3 regions of the Paenibacillus sp. YAE3 genome follow, and region 3 is predicted to be linked to each of the others. Evidence: riboswitches for the same ligand, from Rfam matches in the RefSeq annotation. Region 3 holds a riboswitch; each other region holds the start of a gene.
The links. A riboswitch is a leader RNA that binds a small molecule or an ion and turns the genes downstream of it on or off. The one in region 3 is predicted to bind thiamine pyrophosphate.
Positions count from the first base shown of each region.

Region 1 (5,869 bases), on a different contig from region 3:
TCGTTCCTGCCTTCATTGTACCTTACCTTCCTGCCTTCTTGCCATGAAACGAATCCCGTATCCAGAAGAAGGAAAGAAGCTTTTGCGCCCAAAGGCAGGAGCTTTGGGAAACGAACGCAAACGAAAAAGGGAATCCCTAAGTTTCTCGTAAGAACCGATCGGGATGCCCTTTCGCAAACGAGGATGTTTCAAATCCCCGCTCCATATGATTTTGATGAGCCCGGCGGCAATCAACGGCGTACCGGCACTGTTTCCGCGCCATGCTCCGCACGCTTTTTGAAGATGACCTTCCGGATGCTTTCGACGGACAGATGGAAAGTTTTCGTCAAATATTCGAGCGAGTGTCCGCTGCAATGGAGATTGTAAATCTCCTCGTTTCTGCGCTCGATCATCTGTCTGGTGCCGCTGTTGACTCCCCAGCCGACACGTTCGCTGCTTCTTTTGGGAATGTAGATCAGCTCGCCCTCAATGTGCTTCTGCAGCTCTTTCAGCAAACTAGGGGGAAGCACATCCCTCCCGTTTCGGTAATTCACGATAAACGTCCTCCTTCATCAGATGTTGGTTCCGATTTGCGAATTTTGCGTTGAACATTTTATCGCTCCCTCCTTTCTGTTATGTAGGATATATTTAAAAAAGGTAATTAGGGAGGCCTGCTTCCGGCCCCCCTGAACTTTGCGATTTCCGCTTAGGCGGAAACCACCTCGTTATTTGTGATCAAAATTGCATCAGCTCCTTTCTTTAGGAAGTTGTCGGCCGTCCGACACCTTTATTAACTCATATTTGGAGCTTCTCTTCAAGCGAAAGAATAAGTATATACGTTTTTTACCAGGATTTTTTTACCTGCGGATGCCAGGCGCACGGATCTTGGCCCTACCAGCCCGTCACCGCGATCTCTTCATCCATGTTTTGCAAATAATCCGGCAGCGGGCCGCCGTGCATCAGCCACAGCTCGTGCAGCGCGCGCGTGCACCCGACGTACAGCAGCTTCGCATCCCAAGCCGAAGCGCCGTAATGCTCCCCGTCCGCATCCGCCACGATGACCGCGTCAAATTCGAGGCCTTTCGAGAGGTATACGGGCAGGACGGATAAGCCGCCCTCGTACGCCTGGTCGCCGCCGTCGATCAAGTGAAGATCAGGCAAGTCCGGCTGCAGCCGTTCGTGCAGCGCCCTTGCGTCCTTCAGCGTCCGCGTCAACACGGCCACCGTTCGGTAATCGCCCGACGAAAGCTTAAGCAGCCCTTCGCGCAGGCCCTTTAAGCGCTCGTCTTCGCCGCTTCCATAGGCGATCATGCGCACCGGGTTCCCGCTCCGAAAAACGGGCACCGCAAGCAGTTCGCTGCTTACCCCTTGCTCGAGGATGCGGTTGGCGAATTCGATGATTTCCATCGTGGAGCGGTAGCTCCGCGTAAGCGCAAAATACGCCGTGTCTTCCGGCTTGAACCAGGCCCTCATTTCCTCCCAGCCATGAACTCCCCGGTAGGCATGGATGCCTTGGGACAAATCCCCGAGAATGGTAAAGGAGTGGCCTTTCACGAACAAATCGAGGACCGCGACCTGAAATGGCGAAAAATCCTGCGCCTCGTCGATGACGATATGGTCGAACCGCTGTTCTCCCGTGATATCGTTGAGCAAATAATGGATGTACAACAGGGCAGGCAGGTCTTCCTCGCGCAGGATATCCTTTTTCAAATCCTTTTGCGTCGATTTCAACACGGCGTCCGGAATGCCCGCCAGCCGTTCTTCCGGCCAGCCGGCCTGCAGCTTCAGCGCTTTGAACATTTGCTTGTACAGCACGAGCGGCTCGAACTTCGGCCACTTGGCGGCATATGATTTTTCGCGCTGGGACGCTTTTTTCTTCCGTTCCTTCATCGCGGCGGCCGAAGGCGACTTTTTCAGCTCCATCTCGACCCACCGGTGGATTCTCGCCATCACCCGTTCTTTCCGCTTGGCGAGCGGATACGGCTTATATTCGTCGTTGAACCAGTGGAGAATCGTATCGCGCGCAAGCACGGCGCCCTCCCAAGGCATAAAGTCCGCTTGGGGCACCGAAGCGTCTTCCATCGCCTCGATGCAGGCGCGGATCATCTCCATGAACCGGATCGAGCCCTTGAAGCGTCCGGGAACCTCGTCCGTCACCTCCGGCATTCCCCCGTCCGATTCGAACCAGTAGGAAAGCGTCTCGGACGGATCGGCAAGCGGAATCTCGATGCCGAGCTGCTTCATGGCCCAATCCGCGAACGTGCTCTGCTGGATGTCCCCGACGCCGAGTTCGGGCAGCACGTCGGAAATGTAATCGAGGAACATATGGTTCGGGGCAAAAATGATCATCTTCTCTGCCGTGACCTGCTCCTTGTACTGATACAGCAAATAGGCGAGGCGGTGCAGCGCCACGGTCGTTTTTCCGCTTCCCGCCACCCCTTGGATGATCAGCGCCGTATTTTTTGCCGCGCGGATGATTTTGTCCTGCTCCGCCTGGATGGTGGAAACGATGTCGCGCAGCTTGTTGTCCTTGTTTTCGCCCAGCCGGTATACCAGAAATTCGTCGGATACGGCCGGCTGGTCGCCGTTCCGGTCATACGTGTCGGACACCCGCTCCAAAATCTGCTTCCGGATGACGAGGTTCCGCTTTAAATACACCAGCCCTTCAATCGTTCCTCCGGGCGCTTCGTACGAAGCCGGTTCATCCCCGCCCGTGAAGGAATAAAACACGCTGGCGATCGGGGCCCGCCAATCGATGACCATCGGCTGCTCGCCGACCTCCTCGTGATCGACGCCGATTTTGCCGATGTAAAGCGGTTTGGGCGCCGCATCCTTTTTTTCCTGAAAATCAAGCCGTCCAAAATAAGGGGCCGCCAGGCTCTTGGCCAAGGACTGCCTTTTTTCCTCGCGCCCGGCCTCGAGCACCTGCTCGGTAAAATCATGCCCGGTATACACCGGGATCGCGCGCAGCCGCTCCAGCTGCTTGTCGATTTCCGCTATCGTTGCATTCAGCCTTCGCTCTTCCTCTTGATAGGCACTTTGAAAAGTTTGCTCCAATTTCAGTTACCTCCTAAAAGTTTTTCCGCCAGCCCAAAATGGCCGCGGGAGCCGTTCGTGCGCCGTTCGCTGCAACCCTACGATATGTACGGGGCGAACGCCGCGAACCACCCTGCCCTGGTAAGCTGATGCTTAGTCGTGAGCCATAAGCCCGCTTAGAAAGGATATTCAGTATATCACAATGAAGGCGCATTCTCCAGCGCGGCCCGTTTTGAAAACGGCGCTTTCAAAAGACTCGGGTCTTTACAATCTTTTTCGAAGCTGTATAATGGGAACCAGCAAAAAACTGCATACGGATAGATAGCACTAGGGGTGCCTTTCTGGCTGAGAGACAAGTAGCGAATGCATGCGCGAACGTTAACCCTTTACACCCGATCTAGGTCATACTAGCGTGGGGAAGTGCGGTGAAACGACTGCTTCGAGGCCCTTCGATCCGAACGACGGAACCGGCCTTCGAGCCGTCCGCGAGCTGCACTCTTTCGGGTGCGGTTTTTTTGCGTGCCGGCCGGCTTGAAGTTGAAAATCGATCAGCGTTCGATGAAGGAGGAAACGAAGGTTATGACTGAAAATTTGCATAACGGCATAGAAGCGTGCGGGGGATCCGCCGGCGCTTGCGGGACCAGCCGCATCGCGGGCTGCCGTTTTTCGATTTATCCGATGAGCGGCCGTTTTGCCGAAATCATCGAAGAGGCTTTGAAACGGACGAATACGTCCAAAGTATGGATGTTTACGGACGATGTCAGCACCTGCGTCCGCGGGCGGATGTCCCATGTGTTCGACGTCGTGCAGTCGATGTTCGCCCATGCGGCGGAAAGCGGGGAGCATGTCGTGTTCAGCGGCACGTTTTCGATCGGCTGCCCGGGCGACTCCAGCGGCGACGCGTACATGTCGGAGGATGACGTCCGTTTGAACGCTGCCCCCTCGGGGGTCGACACGTCGGCGCAGTTCGCCCTTTATCCGATGAACGCGCCGGGATATATGGGCATGATCGCGGAGGCGGTCCGGACGGCTCAAACGCTGGGCACCTTCTCCGGAAGCGTTCATTATGCAAGCCGCCTCGACGGGACTGCCGGCGACGTGTTCCGGACGCTGGAGCAGGCGTTTGCCAACGCTGCGGAGGAAACGTCCCATTTGGTGATGACCGCAACCCTGTCGTGCAACAGCCCTTCCCCGAAGCCTGCGCGAAAACAAGCCGGGGAGGCGCAGATCCGATGAAAAACTGGAAATTGCGCGACATTATCGTGCTGAGTTCGCTGTCGGTCGTTTTTGCCGTCGTATACGTTCTTTTCCTGCAGGTCGGCAACGTCCTGGTCGGCTTGATGGGGCCGATGGGATACGAGGTCATTTTCGGGATCTGGTTTATCGTATCGATCATCTCGGCATATATATTGCAGCGTCCGGGAGCCGCGCTTTTGTCGGAAACGGTGGCCGGAACCGTCGAGCTTCTGATCGGCAATACGACAGGGCCGGTGCTTATTTTGTCGGCCTTTATCCAAGGGCTCGGGGCCGAAGCCGTCTTTGCGGCGCTGCGTTACCGGAACTATTCCGCCCCGGCCTTGATGGCCGCAGGCGCCGGTTCGGCCGTCTTCAGCTTTGCCTGGGGTTTCATCCACTCGGGGTTTGCCGCGTTGTCCCCGGGCCTGCTGCTGGCCATGTTCATCACCCGCATCCTCAGCTCCGTGCTGCTCGCCGGCCTGCTCGGCAAATGGATCGCCGACGCGCTGGCCAAAACCGGCGTGCTCCGCAGCTTCCCGATCGCCAAAACTTCGCGCGGTCAGCTGAGTTCCAAGGCGGAGGTGTCCTAATGGCCGCTGTAGACCGCCGACCGGTGCTGGAAGCCGACCGGATTTCCCTGAAGCTCGACGACCATCTTGGGGATGACGTGCTGTCTTCGGTTTCGATGTCGTTATACAAGGGGGAAATCACGCTGCTTTTGGGTCCCGGCGGCTGCGGAAAAAGCTCGCTCGCCCTCTGCTTGAACGGGATATACCCGCATGCGGTGGAAAGCGTCGTTACCGGCAGCGTGAAGCTGTTCGGAGAAACGCCGGACCTTCGCCATCCCGGAAAAACGGCCCAAACCGTCGGCATCGTCTTTCAAGACCCGGACAGCCAGTTTTGCATGCTGACGGTCGAGCAGGAGCTCGCCTTTTGCCTGGAAAACATCGGCTGCCCCCGGGAGGAGATCGGCGGGCGGATCGAAGATGCACTGAAGCTCGTTCAGCTGAGCGAGTGCCGGGAGAAAGAAATCCATACGCTCTCCGGAGGGCAAAAACAGCGCGTCGCCATCGCCGCGGCGCTCGTCCTTAGGCCCAAGGTGCTCATCCTGGACGAACCGACGTCGAATCTCGATCCGGCTTCGGCGCAGCAGCTCGCGGACCGGATCCATGCCCTCCGCCGGCTGCTGCCGATGACGATCCTGCTGATCGAGCACAACCTCGATCCATGGATGGAATACGTCGACCGACTTGTCGTTATGGACAAGCAAGGAACGGTTCGATATGAGGGGAAACCGGATGCGTTTTTTACGAACCAAGCACACGAAGCGGCGCAAGACGGCATTTGGCTCCCTCGGGCCGCCACGCTTCACCGCGCGTTGATCCGGGATGCCGGCGTGACCGGCGGCCAAGCGGATGCCGGGGATATCCCGGGCCCGCTGCCGCTTTCCGCCCGGGAGCTTATCAAGGAATGGACGGGGTATCCGGCCCAAATTCAAAAACAAGCGGCCCGTTTGCTTCGGGCGCGGCTACAAAAAAACGCGGAACCTGCGCGCCGCGGCGCGGCCGTCTCCGAACGCGCATCCGGCCCCGGCGTTGCCGAACGCATCCTGCTTCGC
Region 1 covers NZ_BAAIYF010000010.1:114,405-120,273, reverse strand. Annotated here, with positions in the region: gene AC27KL_RS19790 (CD3324 family protein) at 231-533, opposite strand; gene AC27KL_RS19785 (HelD family protein) at 871-3,036, opposite strand; TPP riboswitch at 3,335-3,451, shown strand; gene AC27KL_RS19780 (YkoF family thiamine/hydroxymethylpyrimidine-binding protein) at 3,595-4,251, shown strand; gene AC27KL_RS19775 (ECF transporter S component) at 4,248-4,841, shown strand; gene AC27KL_RS19770 (ABC transporter ATP-binding protein) at 4,841-5,869, shown strand, end outside.
Region 1: linked by a shared signal. The riboswitch ahead of AC27KL_RS19780 (YkoF family thiamine/hydroxymethylpyrimidine-binding protein) and the one ahead of AC27KL_RS13550 (ECF transporter S component) in region 3 are both predicted to bind thiamine pyrophosphate.

Region 2 (5,869 bases), on a different contig from region 3:
GGCCGCCTATGTCCGGGCAGCCGTCATGCTCGGCGCCGAAGCCAAGGAGAATTGCAGCGTTCGTTCGCTGCGGCTGGAACGGGGGCGGGTTACCGGCGTCGTCACGGATGAAGGGACGATAAGCTGCGGACAGGCGGTCATCGCTGCAGGCGTCCACGGCCAGCGGCTGCTGGCGCAAGCGGGAATCGAAACCGGCGTATACCCGGTGAAAGGCGAATGCTTTTCGGTCGTAACGGAGGTCCCTTTGGTAAGCCATACCATATTCACCGACGGCTGTTATTTGGTGCCGAAGCGGGGAGGGAGACTCCTCGTCGGAGCTTCCATGGTCGAGCGCAACGATGAGCTGACGGTGTCCGTCGAAGGTTTGATGGGGCTGATGGCCAAAGCAGCCGCTCTCGTGCCGCGGATAACGGCTGCCAGGTGGGAGAAGGCGTGGGCAGGGCTGCGGCCGCAAACCCGCGACGGCCTCCCTTATCTCGGAGCGGCGGCAGGCTGCGACGGTTTGTTCGTCGCCGTAGGGCATTATCGCAACGGCGTACTGCTGAGCCCCATTACCGGGGCACTGATCGCCGAACAGATGAGCGGCGGGCAGCCCGCATTCGCAGGCTGGGAATCTTTTGCGCCCGAGCGGCATGGGGCCGTCAGGCAGCCGGAAGGGAGGGGCGTTCATGCTGGATCTGATCGTTAACGGGGAAGCCGTGCAGGTGCCGGAGTCGGTCGCGACGGTATCGCGGCTGTTGGAACATTTTGGCCTGGATCGGCAAGTCGTCGTCGTGGAAATCAACCAGGCCGTACTCGGGAAAAACGAACATGCGGACACGGCCGTCCGAAACGGAGACCGGATCGAGCTGGTGCATTTTGTGGGAGGAGGATAAGGAACATGTTAACTATCGGACCGCATCAATTTCAATCGAGATTGCTGCTGGGAACGGGGAAGTTCCCGGATTTTGAGGTGCAGAAGGCAGCCGTAAACGTATCCGGCGCCCAAATCTTGACGTTTGCCGTTCGGCGGATGAACATTTACGAACCGGACCAGCCTAATTTTTTGGAGATGATCGACATCGAACGGTTTACGCTGCTGCCCAATACGGCGGGCGCGCGGACGGCGGAGGAAGCGGTGCGCATCGCAAGGCTCGCCAAAGCCTCCGGATTATGCGACATGATCAAGGTCGAGGTGATCGGCGACATGAAGACGCTGCTTCCCGATCCGATCGAAACGCTGCGGGCTTCGGAAATGCTCCTGGAGGAAGGATTCATCGTGCTGCCCTACACGTCGGACGACGTGCTGCTGGCGAAGCGGCTGCAGGAACTCGGCGTGCACGCGGTGATGCCGGGAGCATCGCCGATCGGCTCCGGCCAAGGAATCGTGAACCCCTTGAACTTGAGCCTTATCATCGAGCAATCTACCGTGCCCGTCATCGTCGACGCCGGCATCGGCACGCCGTCGGACGCGGCCGTCGCCATGGAGCTTGGCGCCGACGGCGTGCTGCTTAATTCGGCGGTTTCGGGCGCCAAGGACCCGGTAAAAATGGCCCTCGCCATGAAGCTCGCCATCGAAGCGGGGCGGCTCGGCTACGAAGCCGGCCGCATTCCGAAAAAGCGCTGCGGGACCGCCAGCAGCCCGCTCGAGGGAATCAGCGTCACATGAGCGGGGACGGGATGCATAACGATCGGTATTCGAGGCAAGCGTTGTTCCCCCAAATCGGTCCGGACGGCCAGCGGAAGCTTGGAGAGGGGCATGTCCTGATCGTCGGCGCGGGAGCGCTGGGGTCGGTAAGCGCGGAAACGCTTGTGCGCGCAGGCGTAGGCACCGTCACCATCGTGGACCGCGACTACGTGGAGACGAGCAATCTGCAGCGGCAGCAGCTGTACTGCGAAGAAGACGCCCTGCTGCGCCTGCCGAAAGCGGCGGCGGCCAAAGCCCGCCTGGAACGCATCAATTCGGACATCGACATCCGGGCCGTCGTCGCCGACGCCGCCGCTGCGGAAATCGAAGGGCTGGCGCAGGGCGTGGACGTCATCCTCGACGGGACGGACAACTTCGAGACGCGGCTCGTGATCAACGATTTGTCCCAGAAGCTGGGCATTCCATGGATTTACGGCGCTTGCGTCGGCAGTTACGGCATAACCTTCACGATCGTGCCCGGCCGAACGCCATGCCTCTACTGTTTGCTTGGGACGGTGCCGACCGGCGGCGCAACTTGCGATACGGCCGGCGTCATCGCTCCGGCGGCGCAAATGGTCGCGGCTTACCAAGCCTCCGAAGCGCTTAAGCTGTTGGTAGGCGATCGGGATGCTTTGCACGGCAAGCTCGTTTCGTTCGATTTATGGACGGGCGCCCATGCCGCGATCCGGGTCGGGGGCATGAAGAAGCCGGATTGCCCGTCATGCGGAAAACACCGCACCCACCCGTACCTGCAGCCGGCCAATCAGTCCCGGACAGCCGTGTTGTGCGGCCGGGATACGGTGCAAATTCGTCCGCACGCACCGGTCCGGCGCGATTTGAAGGAGCTGGCGCGCAGATTGTCCCGGCTGGGCGGCGAGGTCAAGGAGAACCCGTATCTCGTGTCTTTTGCGGCGGGAGGATGCCGGTTGACGGTTTTTTGGGACGGGCGGGTTCTCGTGCACGGAACGAAGGACATCGCGGAAGCCAAAAGCTTGTACCACCGCTATTTAGGCTGAGTCCGAAGGGGCGGAGGGAACATTCGGCGCCGATGTTTCCGGTTTGACAAGCGGCGGCTTGAAGGATAAAGTAAAGGGTGAAAAACGAACTTCATACGAAATCCACTGGGGGAGCCGCGAGCAAGCGGCTGAGACAAGGATGCTTGGACCCTTTGAACCTGATCCGGATCATACCGGCGTAGGGAAGTGGAACGGACTTCGCCTATCCCATGCCTTTTCATGCTGATAGCGTTTCGGAGCCGCTCCATTTCGGGGCGGCTTTTTTGAGTTTGATCGGCCGCTTCCGGCTTCTTCTTGTTTGGATTTCATCCAAATTCATTCGGAGGTGTTGGCATGACCCGTTTTACCGATGAGCTTCGAAACGAAGCGGATCCGATTTTTCGCGCCATTTTTGACCATCCGTTCGTGCGCGGCATTGCGGAGGGAACTTTGCGGAAGGAGCAGCTGATCCATTACGTGAAGCAGGATTTCGAGTATTTGAACGCCTATATCCAGTTATACGGAATCGCGATCTCGAAATGCGACAGCCGCGACACGATGGCCCTTTTTAACGAGCAAATTTCGTTCATCTTGCACAGCGAAACGCATCCGCACAACAATTTTTGCAGCGTGGCGGGCGTTTCGTACGAACAATTGCAGGGTTACCCGCTTGCCCCGTCGGCGAACCATTATGTCCGCCACATGCTGAGCGTGGCCCATGGAGGAACGCTTGAGGATATTTTGGCGGCGATGCTGCCGTGCCCTTGGACGTATACGGAGATCGGCGCCAAATTGCTGGCGGAAGTGAAGCCGGACCGTTCCCATCCGTTTTACGATTGGATGCACTTTTACGGCCGCTTCGAAGGCGGGATTACGGATAAGATGCGTCTGCTGCTGGACGAGCGGGCGCAAGGTTTGTCTTCCGACCGGAAAAAACGTCTCAAGGAGCATTTCGCGGCAAGCTGCCGTCTGGAGTACATGTTCTGGGACATGGCATATACGCTGGAAGAATGGCCGGTTCCCATGATCCCGGCGGAAGGGGTGGGACGATGATCGAGGATATGCAGCATTTGCCCGGCATCGTCAAGCGGCGCAGGCCTCTCGTGCACAACATCACGAATATGGTGGTGACGAATTTTACGGCGAACGGATTGCTGGCGATCGGAGCGTCCCCCGTCATGGCCTATGCCCGGAAGGAAGTTGCTGATATGGCGAAAATAGCGGGCGCGCTGGTGTTGAACCTGGGCACGCTCAGCGCCGGGCTGGTCGAAGCCGCAATCATTGCCGGCCGGTCGGCGAATTTGCACGGAGTGCCGGTGATTCTCGATCCGGTAGGTGCAGGCGCCACTCCGTTCCGGACGAAAGCCGCCCTGGAGATTCTGCGGGAAGTCCGCGTCGCCTTGGTTCGCGGCAATGCGGCCGAAATCGCGAACCTGATCGGCGAAACGGCGGCCATCAAAGGCGTGGATGCGGAAGAGTCCGAATCGGAGCCTTCGGTCGACCTCGCGGTGCGGGCCGCCTGCCGTCTCGGCAGCGTCGTGGCGATCACCGGTCGGGAGGACGTCATTACGGACGGATTGAAGGGATACGTGGTCCGGGGCGGACATCCGATGCTCACCCGCGTAACCGGGACGGGTTGCCTGTTGACGTCGGTCATCGGCGCGTTTGCCGCCGTTGAAACGGATTTGTTGACGGCCGGGGCGGCTGCGCTTGCCTTTTACGGGGCGGCGGCATCGCGGGCGTACGCGGCGGCAGGCGGCCGCGGGCCGGGAAGCTTTCAAGCCGCGTTCCTTGACGCCTTGTCCGAAATGGATCAATATCCGCTTCCGGAAGAGGCGCTTAGCGAGCACCCGGTTTCGGCCGGAAGGGGGTTCGTGCAATGAGCGTTCCGAAAGCCTTGACGATAGCCGGTTCCGACAGCGGCGGCGGAGCCGGAATCCAGGCCGACCTGAAAACGTTCCAGGAGCTCGGCGCATTCGGAATGTCGGCGATTACGGCGGTTACGATCCAAAACACGCTGGGCGTGGACGGCGTCTATCCGCTGCCGGCCGCAGCCGTTGCCGGGCAAATCCATGCCGTGGGGACGGATCTTGGCCCGGACGCGGTCAAAACGGGCATGCTGTTCAGCGCCGACATTATCGAAGCGGTTGCGGATCAGATCGAAACATTCGGATGGAACCGGGTAGTCGTCGATCCGGTCATGATCGCCAAAGGCGGGGCGGAACTGCTGCGGGACGATGCCGTCGAGGCGTTGACGCGCAGGCTGCTGCCGCTTGCGCTCATCGTCACGCCGAATATACCGGAGGCGGAAGTGCTTGCCGGGCGGCCGATTGCCTCGATGGAGGAGCGCCGCGAAGCAGCAATAACAATCGCGGAGTTCGGCGTCAAAATGGTCGTCATTAAAGGGGGCCACGATCCGGCGTCGGACGAGGCCGTCGACCTGCTGTACGACGGGGAGTCGTTTACGGAGATCGCGCGGCCCAGAATAGCGACGAAACATACGCACGGAACGGGCTGCACGTTTTCCGCGGCCATCGCGGCCGAACTTGCGAAAGGGGCGTCCCCTGGCGAAGCCGTACATACCGCAAGGGATTACATCCAGGCCGCCATCGAGGAGGCGCTTGGCATCGGAGGAGGCAGCGGCCCGACCAATCATTGGGCGTACCGGCGCAGGAAGGAGATGGTCCGGTGAAACGCTTTGAACCGACCGACTTGAAGGAAAGGCTGAAGCTTTATCTTGTCGTCGGCAGCGTCAATTGCAGGCAAGATGCGGCGGAGGTCGTGGAGGAAGCCATCCGGGGCGGGGTCACGATGGTACAGCTTCGCGAGAAAGGGCGAAATGCGCTCGCGGGGAACGCCAAGGCCGAGCTGGGCGGACGCATCCTTGCGGTTTGCCGGCGATACGGCGTGCCGCTTATCGTCAATGACGACGTCGACCTGGCGCTTGCTTTGGACGCCGACGGCGTGCACATCGGACAAGAGGACGAGCCGGCGGACCGGGTGAGGGAACGCATCGGGAACAAAATTTTGGGCTTGTCCGTGCATACGCTTGAAGAAGCCAAGCTGGGCGCGGAGCTGAGTGCCGATTATTTCGGGGTCGGCCCGGTTTTTCCGACCGTTTCCAAAGAGGATGCCCGCCCGGTTCAAGGCACGGCAATGCTGCGGAATATCCGGCGGATGCATGCGGCCATGCCGGTCGTCGGCATCG
Region 2 covers NZ_BAAIYF010000010.1:187,883-193,751, forward strand. Annotated here, with positions in the region: gene thiO (glycine oxidase ThiO) at 1-688, shown strand, start outside; gene thiS (sulfur carrier protein ThiS) at 669-875, shown strand; gene AC27KL_RS20080 (thiazole synthase) at 881-1,648, shown strand; gene AC27KL_RS20085 (ThiF family adenylyltransferase) at 1,660-2,682, shown strand; TPP riboswitch at 2,780-2,884, shown strand; gene tenA (thiaminase II) at 3,016-3,714, shown strand; gene thiM (hydroxyethylthiazole kinase) at 3,711-4,544, shown strand; gene thiD (bifunctional hydroxymethylpyrimidine kinase/phosphomethylpyrimidine kinase) at 4,541-5,353, shown strand; gene thiE (thiamine phosphate synthase) at 5,350-5,869, shown strand, end outside.
Region 2: linked by a shared signal. The riboswitch ahead of tenA (thiaminase II) and the one ahead of AC27KL_RS13550 (ECF transporter S component) in region 3 are both predicted to bind thiamine pyrophosphate.

Region 3 (5,869 bases):
TTGGGGACTGATGCCCGCTCCCTCGTTCCCTCATGTTTAGGAATGATAGCGGACATCGGCGATGCCGAACCACGGGAAGACGGCCGCGGCGGCATAAGCCGCGCATGGAGCGAGGGCAAGCAGCAGGACGGCGGCCGCGTCGGTCCATGAGACGTTCGACGGGTAGTAATAGGTTCGTTTTCCCCCGCCGTCAAACTGCTTCGCCTCCATCGCAACGGCTACCCGGTGGGCCCGGCGGATGCTCTGGGACAGGAGCGGCACGGCGTACAGCCGGACATGCTCCGCCATCCCCCTTAACCCTTTTCCGCGAACCGCGATCCCCCGTACCTGAAGCGCCTGCCTGCGGATCATAAATTCCTCCCACACCATCGGCAGCAGGCGGATCGAAGCCATAAAGCTGTAAGCAAACCGCGGGGCCAGCCTGAAATTTTGCATAAGGGCGTAAAACAGCTTTACGGACGGCGTCGTGCTGACAAAAAGCAACCCTTCGGCCGCAAACGCAATCGAGCGGAATCCCAGATGAAGCCCGCGATAAAAGCTTTCCTCCGAAATGCGAAAGAGCCCCCACTGCCACCACAACGTGTCCCCTTTCCCGAACAGGATCATCGTCATGGAGGAGGAGACGAAAAGAAAACCAAACGGCAGAACCAACAGAAGCGTCTTCCGGACCGGAAACCCGCCGAACGCGAATAATAGAACGGTATATACCAGCGCCTGGTACGCCGCGAAGTCGATGTTCCGCGTCAGCACCGTGACCAGGCACAACGCGACAAACAGGACGAGCTTGATGGCCGGATTGGTGCGCAGCAGCACCGTTTGCCGCGCCGGTTTCAGCAATTCGATCATGTGCCCGCCCGCCTTTCTGCCCGGTCGGCCTCGATCGCCGGACGTTCGGCAACCGCGCCGTCCAGCACCTCCCACACCTTCGTGGCAACACGCCGGGCGATGTTCTCTTCATGGGTGACCATCACGATGGCTGCTCCCTTTTCCTGCATCTCCAGGCAGTAATCGAGGATCGCAAACGTATTCCGGGCATCCTGGCCGAAGGTCGGTTCATCCAGCAAAAGGACAGGCTGCTCGCCCGCGACGGCGGCCGCCATGCTGAGCCTCCGTTTTTGGCCGGTGGAAAGCTGGTACGGATGGCGGCGTTCCAGCCCTTCCAAATGAAAGAATCGCAGCAACCCTCGCGCTTTCGCTTCGGCCTCGGCCTTCCCCGCTTCTTTCCCTTTCGCGGAAAAGCCGACTTCCTCCAGCACCGATTCCGCGACGAACTGGAATTCCGGGTTTTGGAACACGTAACCGATCCGGTCCGAGGGCGGACGAACAGCCCGGCGCGCTCTCCGGGAGGCGCCCTCCGTTTCCGGCATGGCCTCCCCGCATAACCGGTATTCCCCGCGAAAGCGCAGGAGCGACATCAGGCTGAGCAAAAGCGAGCTTTTGCCGGCCCCGTTCGGACCGACGACCGCGATAAAATCACCGGGATCGACCCGCGCCTCGTCTGCCCGCACCACGGGCCGGCCGGCCCGGAATCCCGCAAACCGCCGCAGCGTCAGAAGCGGAGCGGATGCGTCCGGCTCCAGCGGCTTCGCCGCTCCGCCCCGCCTCAGGTCAAGCACCTTGAAAAAATCCTCCCATACGCCCGGATACCAGATGCCGTACTGCTGCAGCTCCCGCCGGAAGGCGCCGAAAACCCATGCGGGAGGGCCGTCGCCGAGAACGCTCCCGTCGGGAGCCAGCAGGACGATCCGGTCCATCCGGTCCGCAATCTCTTCGATCCGGTGCTCCACGACGATTAAAGTCCGCCCTTCCGCCGCTTTCCAGACGGACTCCCACATCTGTTTTCTCCCCTCGGGGTCCAGGAGGGCGGACGGTTCGTCCAGAAAAATGACCTCGGGCTCCAGCAGCAGCACGGAGGCCAGCGCCAGCCGCTGCTTCATGCCTTGGGACAGGCTGTCTACCGGAACATGCAGCAGATCCGGACGCAAACCGACCGCTTCAAGGGCCCGGCGCATTTCGGGCACCATCCGTTCCCGCGGAATTCCGCGGTTTTCCAATACGAACGCCAGCTCCTCGTCGACGTATGGCATGCAAAACTGCGTATCCGGATCCTGGAACACGTACCCTCTGGAATCCGGCGCCACGATGCCTTCCGCTTTGATCGGCACCTCGATCACTTGCGGAATCAGCCCGCCGAGCACCTGCAGCAGCGTCGATTTGCCGCAGCCGCTGGGCCCGAGCAGCAGCACTTTCTCGCCGCGGCGAACGGACAGGGACAAATCCTTGAACACGAAAGACGGCTCTCCCGGAAATTTAAGCCTGAGCTTGCTGACTCCCGCCACGGTCTCCGGCCCGAACGGTTCTAAATCAAGCGACTCAATCATGGTCAAGCGCTTCATAATCCTTTTGGGTCACGGGCCGCAGCAGCTGCGTCACGCCGGTAGCCTCCAGCGCCTTCGCCAGCGCAAACGCCAAATATCCCGCCAAAATCGCGGAGCTGATGATTCGGAGCACGTATTTGAACAGCATCATCCCGAGCGTATAGTCCGTCACGTAACCAAAATAAACATCGACCGCAAACGAACCGAGCGCAGCGGCCGCGCCCGCAAATGCCGCCGTCCCCATCTTGAAGCTGCGGTAGCGCAGCAAGGCAAAAACCAGTTCCGCCGCAAGGCCTTGCGCGACGCTGTAAAGCACCAGCTGAACGCCCCATTCGCTGCCGAACAAAATTTCCACATGGGCCGCCGCCACCTCCGCCAACAGGGCAACGCCGGGTTTGCGAATCAGCAGCATGGCGAGCGTCGGCGCCAAAAACCAGACCCCGTACACCAGCTCATCGGCCTGAAAAAACAGCGGCTTGAACAGATCGTACACCGAGCTCCAAAAATGATAGACGACGCCAAGCACAAGCGACAGCAAAATCGTGACCAGCAAATCGCTCAGCCGCAGCCCTTTCCTTTTTTCCGCCTGAAGCACGTGATTCATCCTACATCTTCCTCTCTTCTTCGGTGAGCGGGAATGCGCAAAAATAGGCATGAAAAAAACCGCCCTGGATACGCAAAGAGAGACGGTTAAATAAGCCCAATCCATGGGCTTCTATCGCGAATTCTCTACGCTGGCATTATCCAGATCAGATTCCCGGTCAGCAGCGGATACAGCTGCAATCTCAGCCTGATTCACTCAAGCTCCCGCATCCCAATATGTAACGGACCGCCCTTCGCCAAAAAAACGAAGCATGCGAAAGCGTCCGGTTCCTGGTTCCAAAATACACCAATTCCGTGCCGGTTGGCAACAGAAAAAATTTTTCCTCGGCAGCCCCTGCCCTACTTCCCTCCCCCTGCATGCGGCCGTCCGTCTTGCGTTAGACCTTATTGATTTAACCGCTATTCTATGTCAATATATTTCAGAGTGTTCCAAAAATAGTATGCTGCGCATTTCGGATCCGGCCGAAATTCGGTGAAACCATAAGGCGGCCGCGAACGTTAACTCTATAAATCGACTCGAAGCACCATCCGAAGGGAGAAATAGCATGGCAAAACGATTGTTAAGGCTGATGACGGAGCTCTCCTCAAGAAAGTGGCTGTCCGCATTGATGGGGCGTTTTTCCCACAGCAGGCTCAGCAGGGGCGTCATCCCTTATTTTATAAAAAGCTATCAGATTCCGGCCGACGAAGCCGAAAAGGAAATCCACGAATACCGGACGCTGAACGAGTTTTTTTCGCGCCGGCTGAAGCCGGGCATGCGCCCGGTCGAGGAAGGGCCGAACGTGCTGACAAGCCCGGTCGACGCCAAAATAACGGCCATGGGCGACATTAGCGCGGGGACGATATTAAACGTCAAAGGCCAGGATTATTCCGTGGCGGAGCTGCTGAACTTTTCCCCCCATTTGGAGCTGTACAAACACGGCTATTTTTTTGTGCTTTATTTAAGCCCGACCGACTACCACCGCATCCATTCCCCCATTACGGGGGTGCGTACGGAAAGCGAGCATATCAAGGGCCGGGCTTATCCGGTCAACGAATTCGGCATGACCCGGATGAAATCGGTGCTGTGCCGGAACGAGCGGCTGATCACCTACATCGCCGGGGAATACGGCGAGGTCGCCGTCGTGAAGGTCGGCGCCATGAACGTCAGCAGCATCCGTTACGACGACGAATCCGTGTCCCGCTGGAACAACGGCGACGACCTGGCCTATTTCGAATTCGGCTCGACCGTCGTGCTGCTGACGCAGGACGGAACGTTTACGCCAAGGGCCGGCCTGAAGCCCGGGGACCACGTCCGGATGGGCCAGCTTCTCGGAACGCTTCACCCTCCGGTCCCGCGGGACAAGGGCTAAGATCCGCTTTCGTCCCGGCCCAGTACGGAAGCGATCATCTTTTGCAGCAAACGCCCCGGCAGGATCGCTTTGGCCCGGAGCGTCAGCCGGGTGCTCCCCGGCAGCGCGTACCGGAACGCGGGCCGCTTCATGCATGCGATACGCGCAACGAGTTCGGCTACCTCCTTCGGGTCGCCTCCTTGTCGTGCGCTTTTTCGCGAAAACGCCAGCACCTTGTCCATCATGGCCCGGTAAGGCGAACCTTCGGGAGCGCTCATTTGCGCGAACCCCTTGTCCCAAATCGGGGTTCCGTAGGCCCCGGGCTCTACCAGGACCACATCGATGCCGAAGGGTTTGGCTTCGAGCGCAAGGCATTCGCTGAAACCCTCTATGGCGAATTTCGAGGAAGCGTACGGCGCATATCCCGGAAATCCGATGCGGCCGCTGATGCTGCTCATCTGGATGATCCGGCCTTTCCCCCGCTCCCGCATGATCGGCAGCACCGCCTGCGTCACCCGCACCATGCCGTGAAAGTTCGTATCCATCTGTTCCTGCCAAATCGCGGCAGGCACCTCCTCGACGAAACCTCCGTAGGCCGTTCCGGCATTGTTGACCAGCACGTCCAACCGGCCGTACTGCCGGCGTATGTATGCCGCCGCGTCCGTCACGCCGGCGGCGTCGGTAACGTCCAGCCGCACGGCAACGATTTTCCCCTGCACCCCGGCTTGCGCCGCCGCGTCCATCAGCTCTGCCTGCGCCTCCATCCTCCGGATGCCTGCGATGACGGCGAATCCCCGCCGGGCAAGCTCAACCGCCGTCAGCAAACCGAAGCCGCTTGAACCGCCCGTTACCAGGGCTACCGGCTCCCCTTGCATTGTTTTCATGTTATCCCACCTTATACGGGAATCGCTTCGAACAGAAACGGCTTCCCGTCCAAATAATGCCGAAGGAGCGCCAGCGAATACGGCTTGCTTTCCCTCAGCTCCGCCGCTTCCCACGGATGCGGGGCATGGAAGCTCTGGTTTTCGATCAGCGCTTTGACAAAAAACGTTTCGAGCGCAGGAATGCAGCCCGGCTGGCCGGAAACGGGCCGCAGCCGCTCGTATCCTTCCATGAACCATTGGCGCTGCACAGGGTACAAGCCGATAAACGACTGCGCCAAATCATACAAATAGAAGCCGAAACCGCAGCGCCCGAAATCGATCGGATAAGGCTCCCCGCCTTTGAACACCATGTTTCCTTCATGGAAATCGCCGTGAATGAGGCCGAAGCTTTCGCGATCCCGCTGCATGCCGGACATATGGGCCGTCACTTTGGCGGCCGCCTGCTCATAAATCGCGTATTCGTCCGAGGTTAGAAAACTCCCATGATGCTGCTTGAGCCTGGCCGTCTCCCGCGCGAACGGCTCCCCGTCCCATACCGGGCGGACAAAGCCCTCGGCAGGCTTGAAACGGAGGGCTGCCCGGTGCATCTTCGCCAGCAGACCGCCCATGAGAAGGAGTTGCTCTTCGCTGTACTGTCCCTCCCAATGATCGCCATCGATCCAGCGAAGCACCG
Region 3 covers NZ_BAAIYF010000006.1:167,393-173,261, forward strand. Annotated here, with positions in the region: gene AC27KL_RS13535 (YheC/YheD family endospore coat-associated protein) at 1-11, shown strand, start outside; gene AC27KL_RS13540 (energy-coupling factor transporter transmembrane component T family protein) at 37-843, opposite strand; gene AC27KL_RS13545 (ABC transporter ATP-binding protein) at 843-2,381, opposite strand; gene AC27KL_RS13550 (ECF transporter S component) at 2,374-2,982, opposite strand; TPP riboswitch at 3,088-3,199, opposite strand; gene asd (archaetidylserine decarboxylase) at 3,527-4,333, shown strand; gene AC27KL_RS13560 (SDR family oxidoreductase) at 4,330-5,196, opposite strand; gene AC27KL_RS13565 (phosphotransferase enzyme family protein) at 5,208-5,869, opposite strand, start outside.